3 regions of the Enterobacter sp. SCRI0065 genome follow, and region 3 is predicted to be linked to each of the others. Evidence: predicted binding sites of a transcription regulator. Region 3 holds the regulator's gene; each other region holds the start of a gene.
What was found. Region 3 encodes PurR, which represses purine synthesis genes. Its sites were predicted from a motif close to CANGCAAACGTTTGCNTG; they were not measured.

Region 1: a site for PurR is predicted at 2,936-2,953, ahead of pyrD (quinone-dependent dihydroorotate dehydrogenase). Genes of this name have one in related genera too.
Region 2: a site for PurR is predicted at 2,730-2,747, ahead of purL (phosphoribosylformylglycinamidine synthase). Genes of this name have one in related genera too.

The regions. Positions count from the first base shown of each region.
Region 1 covers NZ_JCBAJB010000001.1:757,693-763,473, reverse strand. The annotation lists gene AC6EMZ_RS03615 (YcbX family protein) at 16-1,125, shown strand; gene zapC (cell division protein ZapC) at 1,122-1,664, opposite strand; gene pyrD (quinone-dependent dihydroorotate dehydrogenase) at 1,831-2,841, opposite strand; gene ssuE (NADPH-dependent FMN reductase) at 3,090-3,665, shown strand; gene AC6EMZ_RS03595 (sulfonate ABC transporter substrate-binding protein) at 3,658-4,620, shown strand; gene ssuD (FMNH2-dependent alkanesulfonate monooxygenase) at 4,617-5,762, shown strand; gene ssuC (aliphatic sulfonate ABC transporter permease SsuC) at 5,773-5,781, shown strand, end outside.
Region 2 covers NZ_JCBAJB010000002.1:27,259-33,039, forward strand. The annotation lists gene yfhb (phosphatidylglycerophosphatase C) at 1-563, shown strand, start outside; gene tadA (tRNA adenosine(34) deaminase TadA) at 588-1,127, shown strand; gene mltF (membrane-bound lytic murein transglycosylase MltF) at 1,015-2,565, opposite strand; gene purL (phosphoribosylformylglycinamidine synthase) at 2,832-5,781, shown strand, end outside.
Region 3 covers NZ_JCBAJB010000001.1:1,094,916-1,100,696, reverse strand. The annotation lists gene AC6EMZ_RS05380 (C40 family peptidase) at 1-541, shown strand, start outside; gene sodB (superoxide dismutase [Fe]) at 663-1,244, shown strand; gene AC6EMZ_RS05370 (MFS transporter) at 1,283-2,449, opposite strand; gene cydH (cytochrome bd-I oxidase subunit CydH) at 2,614-2,703, opposite strand; gene purR (HTH-type transcriptional repressor PurR) at 3,000-4,025, shown strand; gene punR (DNA-binding transcriptional activator PunR) at 4,044-4,955, opposite strand; gene punC (purine nucleoside transporter PunC) at 5,069-5,781, shown strand, end outside.

The DNA of each region.
Region 1 (5,781 bases), 340 kb from region 3:
TTGAGGGAGTGCGCAGTGGCGACGTTATCCAGGCTTTTCATCCATCCAGTTAAATCGATGCGCGGAATTGGGCTGACTCATGCGCTTGCAGACGTCAGCGGTTTTGCCTTTGATCGCATCTTTATGGTCACCGAGCCTGACGGAACGTTCATCACCGCGCGTCAGTTTCCGCAAATGGTGCGCTTTACTCCCGCACCGCTGCATGACGGCTTACATCTCACGGCACCAGACGGCTCCAGCGTCATCGTCCGCTTTAACGACTTTGCCTCTGTTGACGCACCAACGGAAGTGTGGGGAAATCACTTTACCGCGCGCGTTGCTCCCGACGATATCAACCGTTGGTTAACGAGCTTCTTTTCCCGGGAAGTACAGCTGCGTTGGGTAGGGCCTGAGCCGACACGTCGTGTTAAGCGATTCGAAGCGGTTCCCCTCTCCTTTGCCGACGGCTTCCCTTTCCTGCTGACCAACGAGGCGTCGCTGCGAGATTTACAGAACCGCTGCCCGGCCAGCGTGAAAATGGAGCAGTTTCGCCCCAATCTCGTCGTTACCGGTGCGCAAGCATGGGAAGAGGACACCTGGAAAGTCATTCGTATTGGCAGCGTGGTCTTTGATGTAGTGAAACCGTGCAGCCGTTGCATTTTCACCACCATCAGCCCTGAAAAAGGACAAAAGCATCCTTCCGGCGAACCGCTGAAAACGCTGCAATCTTTCCGAACCGCGCAGGATAACGGCGACGTTGATTTCGGTCAGAATCTTATTCCGCGATCCAGCGGCGTAATCCGCGCGGGTGATGAAGTCGAGATTCTTGCAACCGCCCCAGGCAGAGTTTACGGCCCAGGTACCGACGAAGACGAAGCTGATATCGAGGTTCATCCGGCTACGGCAGTGACCCTTCAGTGGCAAGGTAAAATGCTTCCAGGGAATAATCAGCAGGTCTTGCTAGAACAGCTTGAGCAAGCGGGGATACGTGTTCCCTACTCATGTCGCGCGGGGATCTGTGGGAGCTGTCGCATAACGTTAGTAGAGGGTGAGGTCACGGCGTTGAAAAAATCGGCGGTAGGCAATGATGGTACGATCCTGTGCTGTAGCTGTATTCCGAAGACATCGCTACAGCTGGAGCTTTAAACGGCCTGTTCGAGACTGAATGTATCAATACGCAGCTGCGGTTTCAGCCGGTCATTCATGACTTTGATCGCATCGCCCAGCTGCATCATGCGCCCGGCAATCACCACGCCAGGTTGCGCCAGTAAACACAGGGCGGCATTTTCACCCGGTTCAACCACCAGCAGGCTCACTTCCTCTGCGGTATCGCTGAGGTTGACGCAGGCTGCATCGCCTGTGACGGGTGACCATGATTGTCCGTGAGCCAGGAAATGCCAGCTTTTCGGCATCTGCGGTTTCAGGAAACGAATAGCCACCAGCGCATTCAACACCAGCTCGGCACGTTGCTCTTTGGAGAGCACTAAATCGCGGCACTTTTCTTCAAATGAGAAATACAGAGCGGCATCATCGACACAAAAACCGGACGGTGCAAAGGCGTCTGGGGTCAGCATCCGGCGAGCGAAACGAGAACGAAATAACATGCCATTGGCTAAATCGAGCATCATTCGATCGTGCTCTTCGCAAAAATACCATTGCCAGTTATCGTCAGGTTTAATTCGCATTTTCCTCTCCCAATTCCTCAACATCCTGTTCTAAAAAAGTCCTGCTTCTCGCTTCGTTTATAACATCAATAATAAAAGACCATAATGTCTAAATAAGCAACAATGACGGAATATAAAACAACCAGGGCTGGAAATAAAGCCCTGGTTGTCTGATTAAGAAAAAAGATTAGATGTGATTAACGATTTCTTTAATCAACTGAGGGCCTTTAAAAATAAAGCCCGAATAGATTTGCACCAGTGATGCTCCCGCCGCCATCTTCTCGCGGGCGGCGATAACTGAGTCGATACCACCCACGCCGATAATCGGTAAACGACCTTTTAATTCTGCGGATAAGGCACGAATAATTTCTGTACTTTTTAATTGAACCGGACGGCCACTTAAGCCACCCATTTCATCGCAGTTTTTCATTCCCTGTACCAGAGAACGATCGAGGGTAGTATTGGTTGCAATAACACCATCGATATTATGGCGAACTAAACTGTCGGCCACTTGGATCAATTCTTCAATGGAAAGATCCGGGGCGATCTTTACCGCAACGGGAACATATTTATGATGCGTAATTTGAAGCTCTTTCTGCTTATTCTTAATGGCGTCCAGAAGATCGTCTAGCGCTTCACCATATTGCAGGGTACGCAGACCGGGCGTATTGGGGGAAGAGATATTCACCGCAATATAACCGGCATAGGCATAGGTTTTTTCCATACAAATCAGATAGTCATCTTTGCCCTGCTCTACCGGAGTATCTTTATTTTTACCGATATTAATGCCGAGCACGCCATCGAAATGTGCTTTTTTCACGTTCTCAATCAGATGATCGACCCCGAGATTATTAAAGCCCATACGGTTGATCAAACCTTCGGCCTCGACCAGACGGAACAGGCGCGGTTTATCATTACCAGCCTGAGCGCGCGGAGTCACGGTGCCGACTTCGATGGAACCAAAACCCATCGCCCCCAGCGCATCAATACACTCGCCGTTTTTATCCAGACCTGCTGCCAGGCCAAGGGGATTCTTAAACGTCAGCCCCATGCATTGAACAGGTTTTTCCTGCACTTTCTGGCGCACCAGCGCTTCAAGTGGCGTTCCTGTAATGCGGCGTAACTGCTGGAATGTCAATTCATGGGCGCGCTCGGGATCGAGCTGGAAAAGGGCTTTACGAACGAAGGGGTAGTACATGAACTCTCCTGGATTCCGGTGTGCAAACCGGACACGGATTATCAGCGATCGCGACGGGAAAGGGAATTGACCTGTGGCAAAAAAATCGTCGTAAAACGCAATCGTTTTCCTTTCTGCTCCTTTCTTATGCAATTTTTGGCATTTTAATATCAGATAAATCATTTAGTGGAATAACTACGCAGTGTCACACTCCTGAAAATTGTTATCAATGTTAGATAAAAGCAAACAATTAGTTATAAGGAGCAAGCATGCGCGTCATTACGTTGGCTGGCAGTCCGCGTTTCCCTTCACGTTCCAGCGCATTGCTGGAGTATGCCCGTGAACAGCTCACCTCTCTGGATATCGAGGTGTGTCACTGGAATCTGCATAATTTTGAGCCGGAAGATCTGCTGTATGCCCGCTTTGATAGTCCCGCGCTCAAAACGCTGGTAGAGCAGTTAAAAGGTGCAGACGGGCTTATTGTCGCAACGCCAGTCTATAAAGCGTCCTTTTCCGGCGCTCTGAAAACGTTACTCGATCTGTTACCCGAACGAGCTCTGGAAGGGAAAGTGGTTTTACCGCTGGCAACCGGCGGCACCGTTGCCCACATGCTTGCGGTTGATTATGCCCTCAAACCGGTACTCAATGCGCTCAAGGCCCAGGAGATCCTCCACGGTGTTTTCGCTGATGATTCCCAGGTTATCGATTATCAACACAAACCCCAGTTCACTCCCAATCTTCATTTACGCCTCGATGCCGCGCTGGAGACATTCTGGCAGGCGCTTCACCGCCGGGACGTTAAGGTTCCTGCTTTTGGTCATCTGAAAGGAGTCGCTCATGTTTAAAAACGTGTTCCGTATCGGGCTAAGCGGTTTGCTGGCAGTGTCCGCTTTAGTCCAGGCGGCAGCCCCTGCGCCTGAAAGTTTACGTATCGGTTACCAGAAAGGCAGCATCAGCATGGTGCTGGCAAAAAGTCATCAGCTTCTGGAAAAGCGCTATCCGACGACGCAGTTTTCATGGATTGAATTCCCCGCCGGACCACAAATGCTTGAGGCACTGAACGTAGGCAGTATCGATTTGGGCAGCACGGGCGACATTCCTCCTATTTTCGCCCAGGCCGCGGGAGCTGATTTGGTTTACGTTGGGGTAGAGCCCGCCAAGCCAAAAGCCGAAGTGATACTGGTTCCTGAAAATAGCCCGATTAAAACCGTGGCGGATCTCAAAGGCCATAAGGTTGCTTTTCAGAAGGGTTCAAGCTCTCACAACCTACTGCTCCGTGCCCTGCAACAGGCGGGTCTGACATTTAAGGATATCCAACCCATCTTTTTGAGCCCTGCCGACGCGCGTGCGGCCTTCCAGCAAAATAACGTCGATGCATGGGCTATCTGGGATCCTTACTACTCCGCCGCATTATTGCAGGGCGGCGTCCGGGTGCTGAAAGATGGTGAAACGCTGAAGCAAACGGGCTCTTTCTATCTTGCCGCTCGTCCATATGCAGAAAAAAACGGTGAATTTGTGCAAGGCGTGTTGAATACCTTCAGCGAAGCCGACGCGCTTACCCACAGTCAACGCCAGGAAAGTATCGCCCTGCTGGCGAAAACCATGGGCCTGCCAGAGCCGGTCATCGCCAGCTATCTGGACCATCGCCCGCCTACCGTCATCAAACCAGTGGACGCTAAGACCGCAGTATTGCAGCAGCAAACTGCCGACCTGTTTTATGAAAATCATCTGCTCCCGAAAAAGATCGATATTCGCGATCGCATCTGGCAACCCTCTGGCAAAGAAGGATCAAAATCATGAGTTTGAATCTGTTCTGGTTTTTACCGACCCATGGCGACGGACATTATCTGGGCACGGAAGAAGGTGCTCGCCCGGTTGACTACGGATACCTGCAACAAATCGCCCAGGCAGCGGATCGCATCGGTTTCACCGGGGTGCTGATTCCCACCGGGCGGTCTTGCGAAGATGCCTGGCTGGTTGCCGCATCTATGATTCCTGTCACCCAGCGCCTTAAATTCTTAGTCGCGCTGCGCCCAAGCGTCGTTTCGCCAACGGTGGCTGCACGTCAGGCCGCTACGCTCGACAGGCTTTCTAATGGTCGCGCGCTGTTTAACCTCGTCACAGGCAGCGATCCGCAAGAGCTTGCTGGGGATGGCGTATTCCTCGATCACACCGAGCGCTATGAAGCCTCCGCTGAATTCACCCGCGTCTGGCGTCGCCTGCTGGAGGGTGAAACCGTCACATTCGAAGGCAAACACATTCATGTTCGTGATGCAAAACTGCTGTTTGCACCGGTGCAGCAGCCGCGTCCACCGCTCTATTTTGGCGGCTCATCGGACGTCGCGCAGGATCTGGCCGCAGAACAAGTGGATCTGTATCTCACCTGGGGCGAGCCGCCTGAACGGGTGAAAGAAAAAATTGAAGAGGTGCGTGCCAAAGCGGCCGCGCATGGACGCACCGTGCGCTTTGGGATACGCCTGCACGTCATCGTGCGAGAAACCAATGAAGAAGCCTGGCGCGCGGCCGATCGCCTGATTTCACATCTTGATGATGAGACCATTGCTAAAGCGCAGGCCGCGTTTGCCAAAACGGATTCCGTCGGCCAGCACCGAATGGCATCACTGCATAATGGCCAGCGGGAAAAGCTGGAGGTCAGTCCAAACTTGTGGGCAGGCGTCGGTCTGGTCCGCGGCGGCGCGGGCACCGCGCTAGTCGGCGATGGTCCAACGGTTGCTGCGCGCATTAACGAATATGCCGAGCTAGGCATCGATAGTTTTATCCTTTCCGGTTATCCGCATCTGGAAGAGGCCTACAAGGTGGGTGAACTGTTATTCCCGCATCTTGATGTCGCCATTCCTGAGATTCCTCAGCCTCGCCCACTTCTGCCTCAGGGCGAAGCGGTGGCGAATGAATTCATTCCACGGAAAGCGGCGCAACGCTAACGAGGTTAATATGGCAAAC
Region 2 (5,781 bases), on a different contig from region 3:
CATTTATGCGCTATCTGCTGCGTCGACAGCCTCTAAACGCGCTGCTCGTGCTGCCGCTTTTGCCGGTGATTGGCATGGCGTTGTTGATGAAAGGACGTGCGGCGCGGTGGCCGATGAGCCTGCTGCTGTGGGGCTGCACTTTCGGCCATAGTGAGGTGCGCCTCAAGCAGCTGGAACAGGATTTTGCCGTCTGGTTTCGCGGTCACGTCACCGCGTTTCCGGTCGTCCAGGATCGTCTGACGCATTATTTGAATGCCAATGATGCCGATATCTGGCTAATAACCGGTTCGCCCCAGCCGCTGGTGGAGCAGGTCTATTTCGATACGCCGTGGCTCCCGCGCGTCAATCTTATCGCCACGCAAATTGGCCGCGCCTATGGTGGATGGGTGCTGACGATGCGCTGCCTTGGGCATGAGAAGGTGGTGCAACTCGAGAAAAAAATTGGTACGCCGCTGCGTCTGCACAGTGGTTACAGCGACAGTAAACAAGATAACCCGCTGCTGTATTTCTGCGAGCATCGCTTTCGCGTCACACCATCAGGTGAACTTCAGCAACTGGAATAGTGTTAACCATAACGGGTGTGTATAATGCGCCCGCTTTCCAGACTGGAGTATTACCCGTTGTCCGACCTCGAACTCAATCATGAATACTGGATGCGCCACGCGCTCAACCTGGCCCAACGTGCCTGGGACGAGGGCGAAGTGCCCGTGGGTGCCGTACTGGTGCATAACAATCAGGTGATTGGTGAAGGCTGGAATCGCCCGATCGGTCGTCACGATCCTACCGCTCACGCCGAAATTATTGCGCTGAGGCAGGGCGGGTTGGTGCTACAAAACTATCGTCTGCTGGAAACCACGCTGTACGTCACCCTGGAGCCTTGTGTCATGTGCTCCGGCGCGATGATCCACAGCCGCATTGGTACGCTGGTCTACGGTGCGCGTGATGAAAAGTCCGGTGCGGCAGGTTCGCTGTTGGATGTGCTTGGGCATCCAGGTATGAATCATCAGGTACAGATTATCGGCGGGGTGCTTGCACCAGAGTGTTCGGGGCTATTAAGTGATTTCTTTCGAATGCGCCGTCAGCAGAAAAAGCAACAAAAGGCAGAATTGAAGTTGTCGGATGATTAACTTCATTCAGTGATACCACCGGATAACTCTGCGCCAGTTGTTTAGCCTCGGTCACTTCCTTCTCTTTTTCCATCAGATAACCGACCAGGCTTATCTGATATTTACGGATATTTTCCACGTAAGCATACGCTTCGTGCCCGCGCGCATAGCCGTAGGTCAGCTTGTTATACCAGGGCTTTTGGCTAAGCAACGGTAAGCGTTGTTTAACATCAGACCAGCTATCCGGATTGCCTTTGGTTTTGGCCGTCAACGCGCGTGCATCGAGCATGTGCGCGTAACCCATGTTATACGCCGCCAGCGCAAACCAGATACGTTCCTCTTCAGGCACGGTTTCCGGCACTTTCGCCATCATGTCCTGCAAATAACGTGCGCCGCCGCTAATGCTCTGTTCAGCATCGGTACGATCGGTCAGACCAAGGCTTTGCGCCGTATTCTTGGTCAGCATCATTAGCCCGCGCACGCCGGTCGGTGAAGTGGCTTGCGCGTCCCAATGTGATTCCTGATAGGAAATTGCCGCCAGCAAACGCCAGTCGATCTCCTGAGCATATTTCTCAAACAATGGCTGAAGATCCGGGAGTACGCTGTCTACCGAGCGCAGGAAAATACGCGTATCGACATAGTCGAAGTCGCCGCCATGCCCGAGATACTTTTCCTCAAGACGTGCCAGCGTGCCGTCTTCATTCATCGAGTTAAAGAAATCGAGCATCGCTGCACTGAGCGTTTGATCGTTATCCAGCGGGCTAAACCAGGTGACAGGCTGCTCGTCGGTGACATCGAGGGCGACGGCAATTTCTGGGTGCACGCGCTGGAACAGGCTTATCGCGACGGAGTCGGCGATGGTGTAAGCCAGCTTTTTATCCTTCACTTGCTCAAGTAACGCCGTCGTACCCAGCTTCTCATCGACCTTCCAGCTAAGCTCGGGGAATTTAGTCTCTTGCAGGGCTCGCAGATCGTCGATGACCACATGACCTGGTGCGATGGTCAACTGCTGCTCGTTGAGCGCTGCCAGCGTCCGCGGACGCACGTTGCCGACGCGATACACCAGCTGTTGGGATACGGAATAGTAGGTCGGCCCCGGCTGATAGCTCTTACTGCGCTCGCTGTTATAGACCAGACCCGCAGCCAGCATGTCAGCATTGTCGTTATCAAGATCGTCAAAGAGCTGGCTGATATTTTGACGCACGGTGATAGTCAGCTTTACGCCAAGGTAGTCGGCGAACTGTTGTGCCAGCTCATAGTCAAGGCCGATGATTTTGCCGTTAACGTTGCTATACGTCAGCGGGGAACTAATGGTACTGACGCGCAATTCCCCCCGCGACTGAATCGCGGCGATGCGGTTTTCGGCTTTACCGAACCAGGGAATTGATGGCCATAAGGCCGCTGCCAGCAGCAAGGTGACGATGCCGATGAGCAGATAATTAATCTTGAATTTTTTCAATTAGTTAATTCTCTGCGCCGTGCGATGCCTCAGTGTGCTGTAGTCATGTTATGAATAAGGTTTACCATTGATTGAGCGGCATTTTGCGCAAACTTGCGCCAGTTGGCAACAAATTAGAGAGTTCGGTCACATCTATTGATAAAAACAAATGTCGATTTTATTTCCACGCAAACGGTTTCGTCGAGGCTCAGGATTCTCTATAATGACGCCCGTTTTCCCCTTGCGCACACTGTAAGCGCCTCAGGCGCTTCGAAGACGAGAGACTTATGATGGAAATTCTGCGTGGTTCGCCTGCACTGTCTGCCTTCCGTATCAACAAACTGCTGGCACGTTTTCAGGCAGCCGACCTTCCGGTAAGCACTATATACGCTGAGTATGTCCATTTTGCTGACCTGAACGCGCCGTTGAACGCGCAGCAGCAAGAGCAGCTCGGGCGCCTGCTTAAGTATGGCCCGAGCCTGAGTAGCCACACGCCAACCGGCAAACTTATTCTTGCGACGCCTCGCCCGGGTACCATCTCCCCCTGGTCTTCCAAAGCGACTGACATCGCCCATAACTGCGGCCTGAGCCAGATTAACCGTCTGGAACGTGGCGTGGCGTACTATGTTGAAGCCTCAACGCTGACCGCGGAACAGTGGCAGACGGTGGCTGATGAACTGCACGATCGCATGATGGAGAGTGTGTTTGCCTCTCTGGACGACGCGCAGCAGCTTTTTGCTCATCACCAGCCTGCACCGGTGCAAAGTGTGGATCTGCTGGGGCAGGGGCGTCAGGCACTGATTGATGCCAACCTCCGCTTAGGTCTGGCGCTGGCGGACGACGAGATTGATTACCTGCAGGATGCGTTCGTAAAGCTGAATCGCAACCCTAATGACATCGAACTGTATATGTTCGCGCAGGCCAACTCTGAGCACTGCCGTCACAAAATTTTCAACGCCGATTGGGTAATCGACGGCGTAGAGCAGCCGAAGTCGCTGTTCAAGATGATTAAAAACACCTTCGAGAAAATCCCCGATCACGTGCTGTCAGCTTATAAAGACAACGCTGCGGTAATGGAAGGTTCCGACGTGGGTCGCTTCTACGCCGATCGTGAAGCAGGGCGTTACGACTTCCATCAGGAGCCAACGCATATCCTGATGAAAGTCGAAACCCATAACCATCCAACGGCGATTTCGCCCTGGCCGGGTGCGGCTACCGGTTCCGGTGGCGAAATTCGCGATGAAGGCGCAACAGGTCGTGGCGCTAAGCCAAAGGCGGGTCTGGTTGGTTTCTCTGTTTCCAACTTGCGTATTCCGGGCTTTGAACAGCCATGGGAAGAAGATTTTGGTAAGCCAGAACGTATCGTAACTGCGCTCGACATCATGACCGAAGGCCCGCTCGGCGGTGCTGCGTTTAACAATGAGTTTGGACGCCCGGCGCTGAACGGCTACTTCCGTACCTATGAAGAGAAAGTCGAGAGCCACAACGGTGAAGAGCTGCGCGGCTACCACAAGCCGATCATGCTGGCGGGCGGGATCGGCAATATTCGCGCCGATCACGTACAAAAAGGCGAGATCGTCGTGGGCGCGAAACTGATCGTGCTGGGCGGTCCGGCGATGAATATCGGTCTGGGCGGTGGGGCTGCCTCTTCAATGGCCTCCGGTCAGTCGGATGCCGATCTTGATTTTGCCTCCGTTCAGCGCGACAACCCGGAAATGGAGCGTCGCTGCCAGGAAGTGATCGACCGCTGCTGGGAGTTGGGTGACGCCAACCCAATCCTGTTTATCCACGATGTGGGGGCGGGCGGTCTGTCGAACGCTATGCCGGAACTGGTGAGCGACGGTGGTCGCGGCGGTCGTTTCGATCTGCGCAAGATCCTGAGCGACGAACCGGGCATGAGCCCGTTAGAGATCTGGTGTAACGAATCACAGGAACGCTATGTCATGGCGGTGGCAGCCGATCAGCTTCCGCTGTTCGATGAGCTGTGCCGTCGCGAGCGCGCTCCGTATGCGGTTATCGGTGAGGCAACAGAAGAACTGCACCTGACCATGAACGACCCGCATTTTGACAACCAGCCTATCGACCTGCCGCTGGACGTGCTGCTGGGCAAAACCCCGAAAATGACCCGCAACGTGCAAACCCGTAAAGCCGTTGGTAAACCGCTGGATCTTCACGGTATCACTATTGCCGATGCGGTAAATCGCGTTCTGCATCTGCCTGCGGTAGCGGAAAAAACCTTCCTGGTCACCATTGGCGACCGCTCGGTCACCGGCATGGTGGCGCGCGATCAGATGGTTGGACCATGGCAAGTACCGGTTGCGAACTGCGCTGTTACCACCGCGAGTCTCGATAGCTATTACGGTGAAGCGATGGCGCTCGGTGAACGTACCCCTGTCGCGCTGCTGGATTTTGCGGCCTCTGGTCGCCTGGCTGTGGGCGAAGCGCTGACCAATATTGCCGCCACGCAAATTGGCGATATCAAGCGTATTAAGCTTTCTGCAAACTGGATGGCTGCTGCTGGTCACCCGGGCGAAGATGCAGGCCTTTACGAAGCGGTTAAAGCGGTGGGTGAGGAGCTTTGTCCAGCGCTGGGTCTGACGATTCCAGTTGGCAAAGACTCCATGTCGATGAAAACCCGCTGGCAGGAAGGCAGCGAGCAGCGCGAGATGACCTCTCCGCTGTCGCTGGTTATCACCGCTTTTGCGCGCGTAGAAGATGTGCGCCATACCATCACGCCGCAGCTGTCGACCGAAGATAACGCCTTGCTGCTGATCGATTTGGGCAAAGGTCATAACGCGCTGGGCGCAACGGCTTTGGCGCAGGTATATCGCCAGTTGGGTGACAAGCCGGCGGACGTGCGCGATGCCACACAGCTTAAAGGGTTCTACGACGCGATTCAGGCGCTTGTCGCGGCACGTCAACTGTTGGCCTACCACGACCGTTCAGACGGCGGCCTGCTGGTTACCCTGGCGGAGATGGCCTTTACTGGCCACTGCGGCGTTGAAGCTAACATTGCAGCGCTTGGCGACGATCGTCTGGCCGCGTTGTTCAATGAAGAGCTGGGCGCGGTGATTCAGGTTCGCGCTGCGGATCGTGACACCGTCGAAGCGGTACTGGCGCAACATGGTCTGGCTGACTGCGTGCATTATCTGGGTAAAGCCGTAACTGGCGATCGTTTTGTCATTGAAGCTGATGGCCATGCGGTATTCAGCGAAAGCCGTTCTACGCTGCGTATGT
Region 3 (5,781 bases):
AAAAACCACTCGTAAAACATCGCACACCGCCTCTAGCACTCTGAAAGAAAAATGCACCGTTCGTAAAGGCCATAAATCAAACTGCCTCAAGGTCAGCAAAACGGCGAAGCTTTCCGAAGTGCATAAAGTCCGCGTGCAGAAAGCGCAAAAAACAGCGATGAATAAACTGATGGGCCAAATTGGCAAGCCTTACCATTGGGGTGGCACATCACCGCGTACCGGCTTTGATTGCAGCGGTCTGGTTTATTACGCTTATAAAGATCTGGTTAAATTCCGAATCCCTCGCACCGCAAATGAAATGTACCACTTGCGCGATGCCGCCTCAGTCAACCGTGGTGAGCTGGAAAGCGGCGATCTGGTCTTCTTCCGTACGCAGGGTCGCGGCACTGCCGATCACGTTGGCGTTTATGTCGGCAACGGAAAATTCATCCAGTCCCCGCGTAGTGGACAAGATATCCAGATTACCTCTCTCAGCGAAGATTACTGGGTTCGCCATTACGTTGGTGCCCGCCGCGTGATGACCCCTAAAACCATTCGCTAATCCCTGCCCTGCCGCACTGTCGGCAGGGTAAGTTCCTCTTTTGCATGCCCTTTCAATTTGCTACTCTACCCTTGCATTTTATATGGTTATTAATGCGCCAAATATAATAAGGAGAGAAGCAATGTCGTTCGAATTACCTGCATTACCGTATGCAAAAGACGCCCTGGCCCCGCACATTTCGGCGGAGACCCTGGAATACCATTACGGCAAACATCATCAGACGTATGTCACTAATCTAAACAACCTGATCAAAGACACCGATTTCCAGGGCAAAACGCTGGAAGAGATCGTACGTACTTCAGAGGCGGGCATTTTTAATAACGCCGCTCAGGTGTGGAACCATACGTTTTACTGGCACTGCCTGGCACCAAATGCCGGTGGCGAACCCACTGGCGAACTGGCGACAGCCATTAACGCAGCATTTGGCAGCTTTGCTGATTTTAAAGCGAAGTTTACCGACGCGGCGATTAAGAACTTTGGTTCTGGCTGGACGTGGCTGGTGAAAGAAGCTGATGGCAAACTGGCTATCGTTTCGACTTCAAACGCGGGCACCCCGCTCACCACCACTGCTACACCGCTGATGACCGTTGATGTGTGGGAACACGCTTATTACATCGACTACCGTAACGCACGCCCTAACTACCTTGAGCACTTCTGGGCTCTGGTAAACTGGGAATTTGTGGCGAAAAACTTCGCGGCATAAAAAGACACGCAGAAGGTTAACCCTTCTGCGTTTTTTAATCACTCCGTCGCACAGGCTGGTTCCGGCTGTTTACGACCGGACAGTACAACCAACAGTAAACCGAGTGCGGCGATAATCGCCCCCATCACCGGCACAAAGCTATACCCCAGCCCGCCAGAAATCACGGCGCCACCCGCCGCTGCACCCAAAGCATTACCCAGGTTAAACGCCCCAATATTGACTGAGGAAGAAAGCCCCGGCGCTTCGTGTGCTACGCGCATCACGCGCATCTGTAATGGCGGGACAACGGCAAACGTCGCAGCGCCCCATATGACCATCGCAATCGCAGCACCAAACTCATTTCGCGCCAGCCAAGGAATGGCGATCATGATGACGATAAGCAAGGTCAGAAAACCTTTCAGCGTACCGCTAACAGAACGGTCTGCCAGCTTGCCACCCAAATAGTTGCCAATTGAAAAACCGACGCCAATCAGCACCAGCATTCCCGTGACAAAGGCCGGCGTCGCATGCGTAATGTCATGCAGAACAGGCGAGATGTAGGTGTACAGAGTGAACATGGCGCCCGCACCCAGTACCGTGGTCAGCAACGCGGACAACACCTGAGGACGAAGCAAAACCGACAGCTCTTTACGCACGTCAGGACGCTCACCGGCTCCTCCTTTAGGCAGAGAGAAGAACAGTGCCACCATCGCCACCACGCCCAGCAGGGCTGTCGCCATGAAAGACATTCGCCAGCCAATGGTCTCACCCATCCATGTTGCTGCCGGCACGCCACCAATATTCGCGATCGTCAGGCCCATAAACATGGTTGCGACCGCACTGGCCTGCTTATGTTTAGGCACCACGCTTGCGGCCACGACCGAACCCAGACCAAAGAATGCACCATGGTTCAGGCTGGTCAAAATGCGCGACAGCATCAGCGTGGTGTAGTCCGGTGAGAGCGCAGAGAGCACATTTCCCAGCGTGAAAATAGCCATCAAGAAGATCAGCGCGTTGCGACGCCCACGATGCGAAAGCAGCAGCGTCATCAATGGCGCACCAATCATTACGCCAATGGCATAAGCGCTGATAAGCATACCCGCGGCAGGAATAGAAACATCCACACCTTTGGCAATTACCGGCAGCAGTCCCATAGGGGAAAATTCAGTGGTGCCGATGCCAAAAGCGCCAATCGCCAGGGACAACAGAGGAAAGTTGATTTTCATTCATTAACTCCGGATGCCGTGTCTTTACGCGACACAGAACAAATATGCCGAAAGCATGACATCAATCACAAAAAATAAGAAGTTAACAAAATAGCAAAAGATTATTGCAGAGGGAGTAACAATGGCGGGGAGAAAGCGAGGGAGAACGCTCTCCCCCGTTTGAATCAGTGCAGTATTGCCGTAAAGCTTGCCGCAACAATCAAAGCCAGCACGATGAAAGTGGTGGTTAGCGAAAACTTAAGATCGGTATTCATCAATTTTTCTCCTTTTAATCCCCACATGAAAAGTGAGCTTGCTCATTTTTACACAGTTTATCCCAAAAATCTTCCTGGATTTAGACTGATAAGTGTTTTTACGCTTCCCCTTTTCATCAAGATAAGACAAAATTCCACGCTAAATTTATAAGCGTACCGGCCACTGACCCCCTCCTGACGTCCTGTGTCGTTTTCCCGGCGTATCGCAATTCACTTTGCGAGATAAGGGTGAGAGAAGGCAAACGTTTACCTCTCAATTTTTCAGGAGCTTAGGATATGGTCTGGAGTGACAGCTAATGGCAACGATTAAAGATGTAGCGAAACGCGCAAACGTTTCCACTACAACCGTATCACATGTAATTAACAAAACTCGTTTTGTAGCAGAAGAGACGCGCAACGCCGTTTGGGCAGCGATTAAAGAGCTGCACTACTCTCCTAGCGCCGTGGCGCGCAGCCTTAAGGTCAACCACACCAAATCAATTGGTTTGCTGGCGACCAGTAGCGAAGCGGCCTATTTTGCCGAGATAATCGAAGCAGTAGAGAAAAACTGCTTCCAGAAGGGCTATACCTTGATTCTGGGTAATGCCTGGAATAGTCAGGAAAAACAACGGGCTTACTTGTCCATGATGGCGCAAAAACGCGTAGACGGTTTGCTGGTTATGTGTTCCGAATATCCTGAATCCGTACTCTCGATGCTCGAAGAGTACCGTCATATCCCGATGGTCGTCATGGACTGGGGTGATACGCGCGCTGATTTCACCGATTCCGTCAACGACAACGCTTTTGAAGGCGGATATATGGCGGGTCGCTACCTGATTGAACGCGGCCATCGCGAAATCGGCGTTATTCCGGGTCCGCTTGAGCGCAACACCGGTGCCGGTCGTCTGGCGGGCTTCATGAAGGCGATGGAAGAAGCATTGATCGCCGTTCCAGAAAACTGGATCGTTCAGGGCGATTTTGAACCAGAATCGGGTTATCGCGCCATGCAGCAAATCGTCTCCCAACCGCATCGCCCTACTGCCGTATTCTGCGGCGGCGATATCATGGCGATGGGTGCGCTTTGCGCCGCTGACGAGCTGGGACTGCGTGTGCCGCAGGATATTTCAGTGATCGGGTATGATAACGTGCGCAACGCTCGTTTCTTTACCCCGGCGTTGACCACCATTCATCAGCCAAAAGATTCGCTGGGTGAAACGGCGTTCAATATGTTGATGGACAGAATCGTCAGCAAACGCGAAGAGTCGCAGTCCATCGAAGTGCATCCGCGCCTGATTGAACGCCGCTCGGTCGCCGATGGTCCATTCCGCGACTACCGCCGCTAATCTTTTCTGCGGGGCCGGTTATTCCGGCTCCCGCAGCCATTCCTTGTTTAGCGTTTCACTATCCCCCAGATAATCCAGCAGCCAGGCGAGCGCAGGCGACATGTCGTTTTGCTGCCAGGTCAGGCAACACGCCGCATCCGGGAAGGGGTTCTCCAGCGTCAACGCCACCCATTGTCCGTTGTCTATTCGCGGTTGGGCAAAATGTACAGGCACCATACCCACGCACAATCCCGCTGAGAGGCAGGTTGCCGATGACTCCCAGTCAGGCGCAACGACGCGTCGCTGATTGTCCAGCAGCCAGGTGATACGCTTTGGCAGTGAGCGGGAGGTATCCTCAAGCACCAGCGAAGGCCAGTTGCGCAACGTATCGTCGCTCAATGGCCCAGCCATCGTGGCCAAAGGATGGTGGCTCGCCACTACGCAGGTCCAGCTCAACGTGCCCATATCGCGAAACGTATAACGTCCCCCGACGGGGATGGCCTGGGTCGCCCCGATGGCCATTTCGACTCGCCCATCCGATAGCGCATCCCACACCCCGTTAAAAACTTCCTGGGAAACACGCAGCTCCACGTCTGAGAAATGCCGATAGAAATCGACAATCATCTGTCGGGTACGTTCAGGCTTAACAATATTATCCACAGCAATAGAAAGATGCCCGCGCCAGCCGTTGGCAATCTGCTGGCACTGCTCACGGGTGATCATCATTTTTTTGATAACAGATCGGCCTTCCTTTAAAAACCATGCCCCGGCAGGCGTCAGAACGACATCGCGATGACGTCGTTCAAACAGTGTCACCGCCAGCCATTCCTCAAGCTGGCGCACGGTATAACTGATCGCTGACGGGACGCGATGCAACTCCTGCGCCGCACTGCTAAAGCTGCCGTTACGCGCGACGGCATCGACCACTTCAAGGGAATATTCAGACCACATTTTCTGCCTACAAATATTTTGAATGCACCAGACAAATATTAGCGTTTCACAAGGGGGATTGCACTCCCTACACTCTGCGCCAAAGAACACCTGCCCTGATTAGGAAAAAAATAATGCAACCTGGAAAAGGATTTATGGTCTGGCTCGCTGGCTTAAGCGTGCTGGGCTTTTTAGCGACCGATATGTACCTCCCCGCCTTCGCAGCGATGCAGGCAGATTTACAGACGCCTGCCGCTGCCATTAGTGCCAGCCTGAGCTTGTTCCTGGCAGGCTTTGCGTTTGCCCAACTTCTGTGGGGGCCGCTCTCCGATCGCTATGGCCGAAAGCCAATTTTGCTGCTGGGTCTGACCATTTTTGCCCTGAGCAGTTTAGGCATGTTGTGGGTCCGTGACGCAACCTGGCTGCTGGTGCTGCGCTTCATTCAGGCCTTTGGCGTATGCGCAGCCGCAGTGACCTGGCAGGCGCTGGTAACCGATTACTATCCGGCTTCGCGCGTGAACCGAATCTTTGCCACCATCATGCCGCTGGTTGGCCTTTCACCCGCCCTTGCGCCGCTGCTGGGCAGCTGGATCCTGGTCCACTTTGACTGGCAGGCGATCTTCGCCACGCTGTTTATTATTACCCTGATCTTGATGATTCCGGCGTTCTCGCTAAAACCGGCTCAGCCGAAAGTCGCCGACCCCGAGGAATCGCGCGTCACCTTTATGTCGCTGCTGCGCTCACGCGACTATCGCGGTAATGTGCTGATTTATGCCGCCTGCTCAGCGAGCTTCTTTGCCTGGCTCACCGGTTCACCGTTTATCTTGCACGATATGGGCTACAGCCC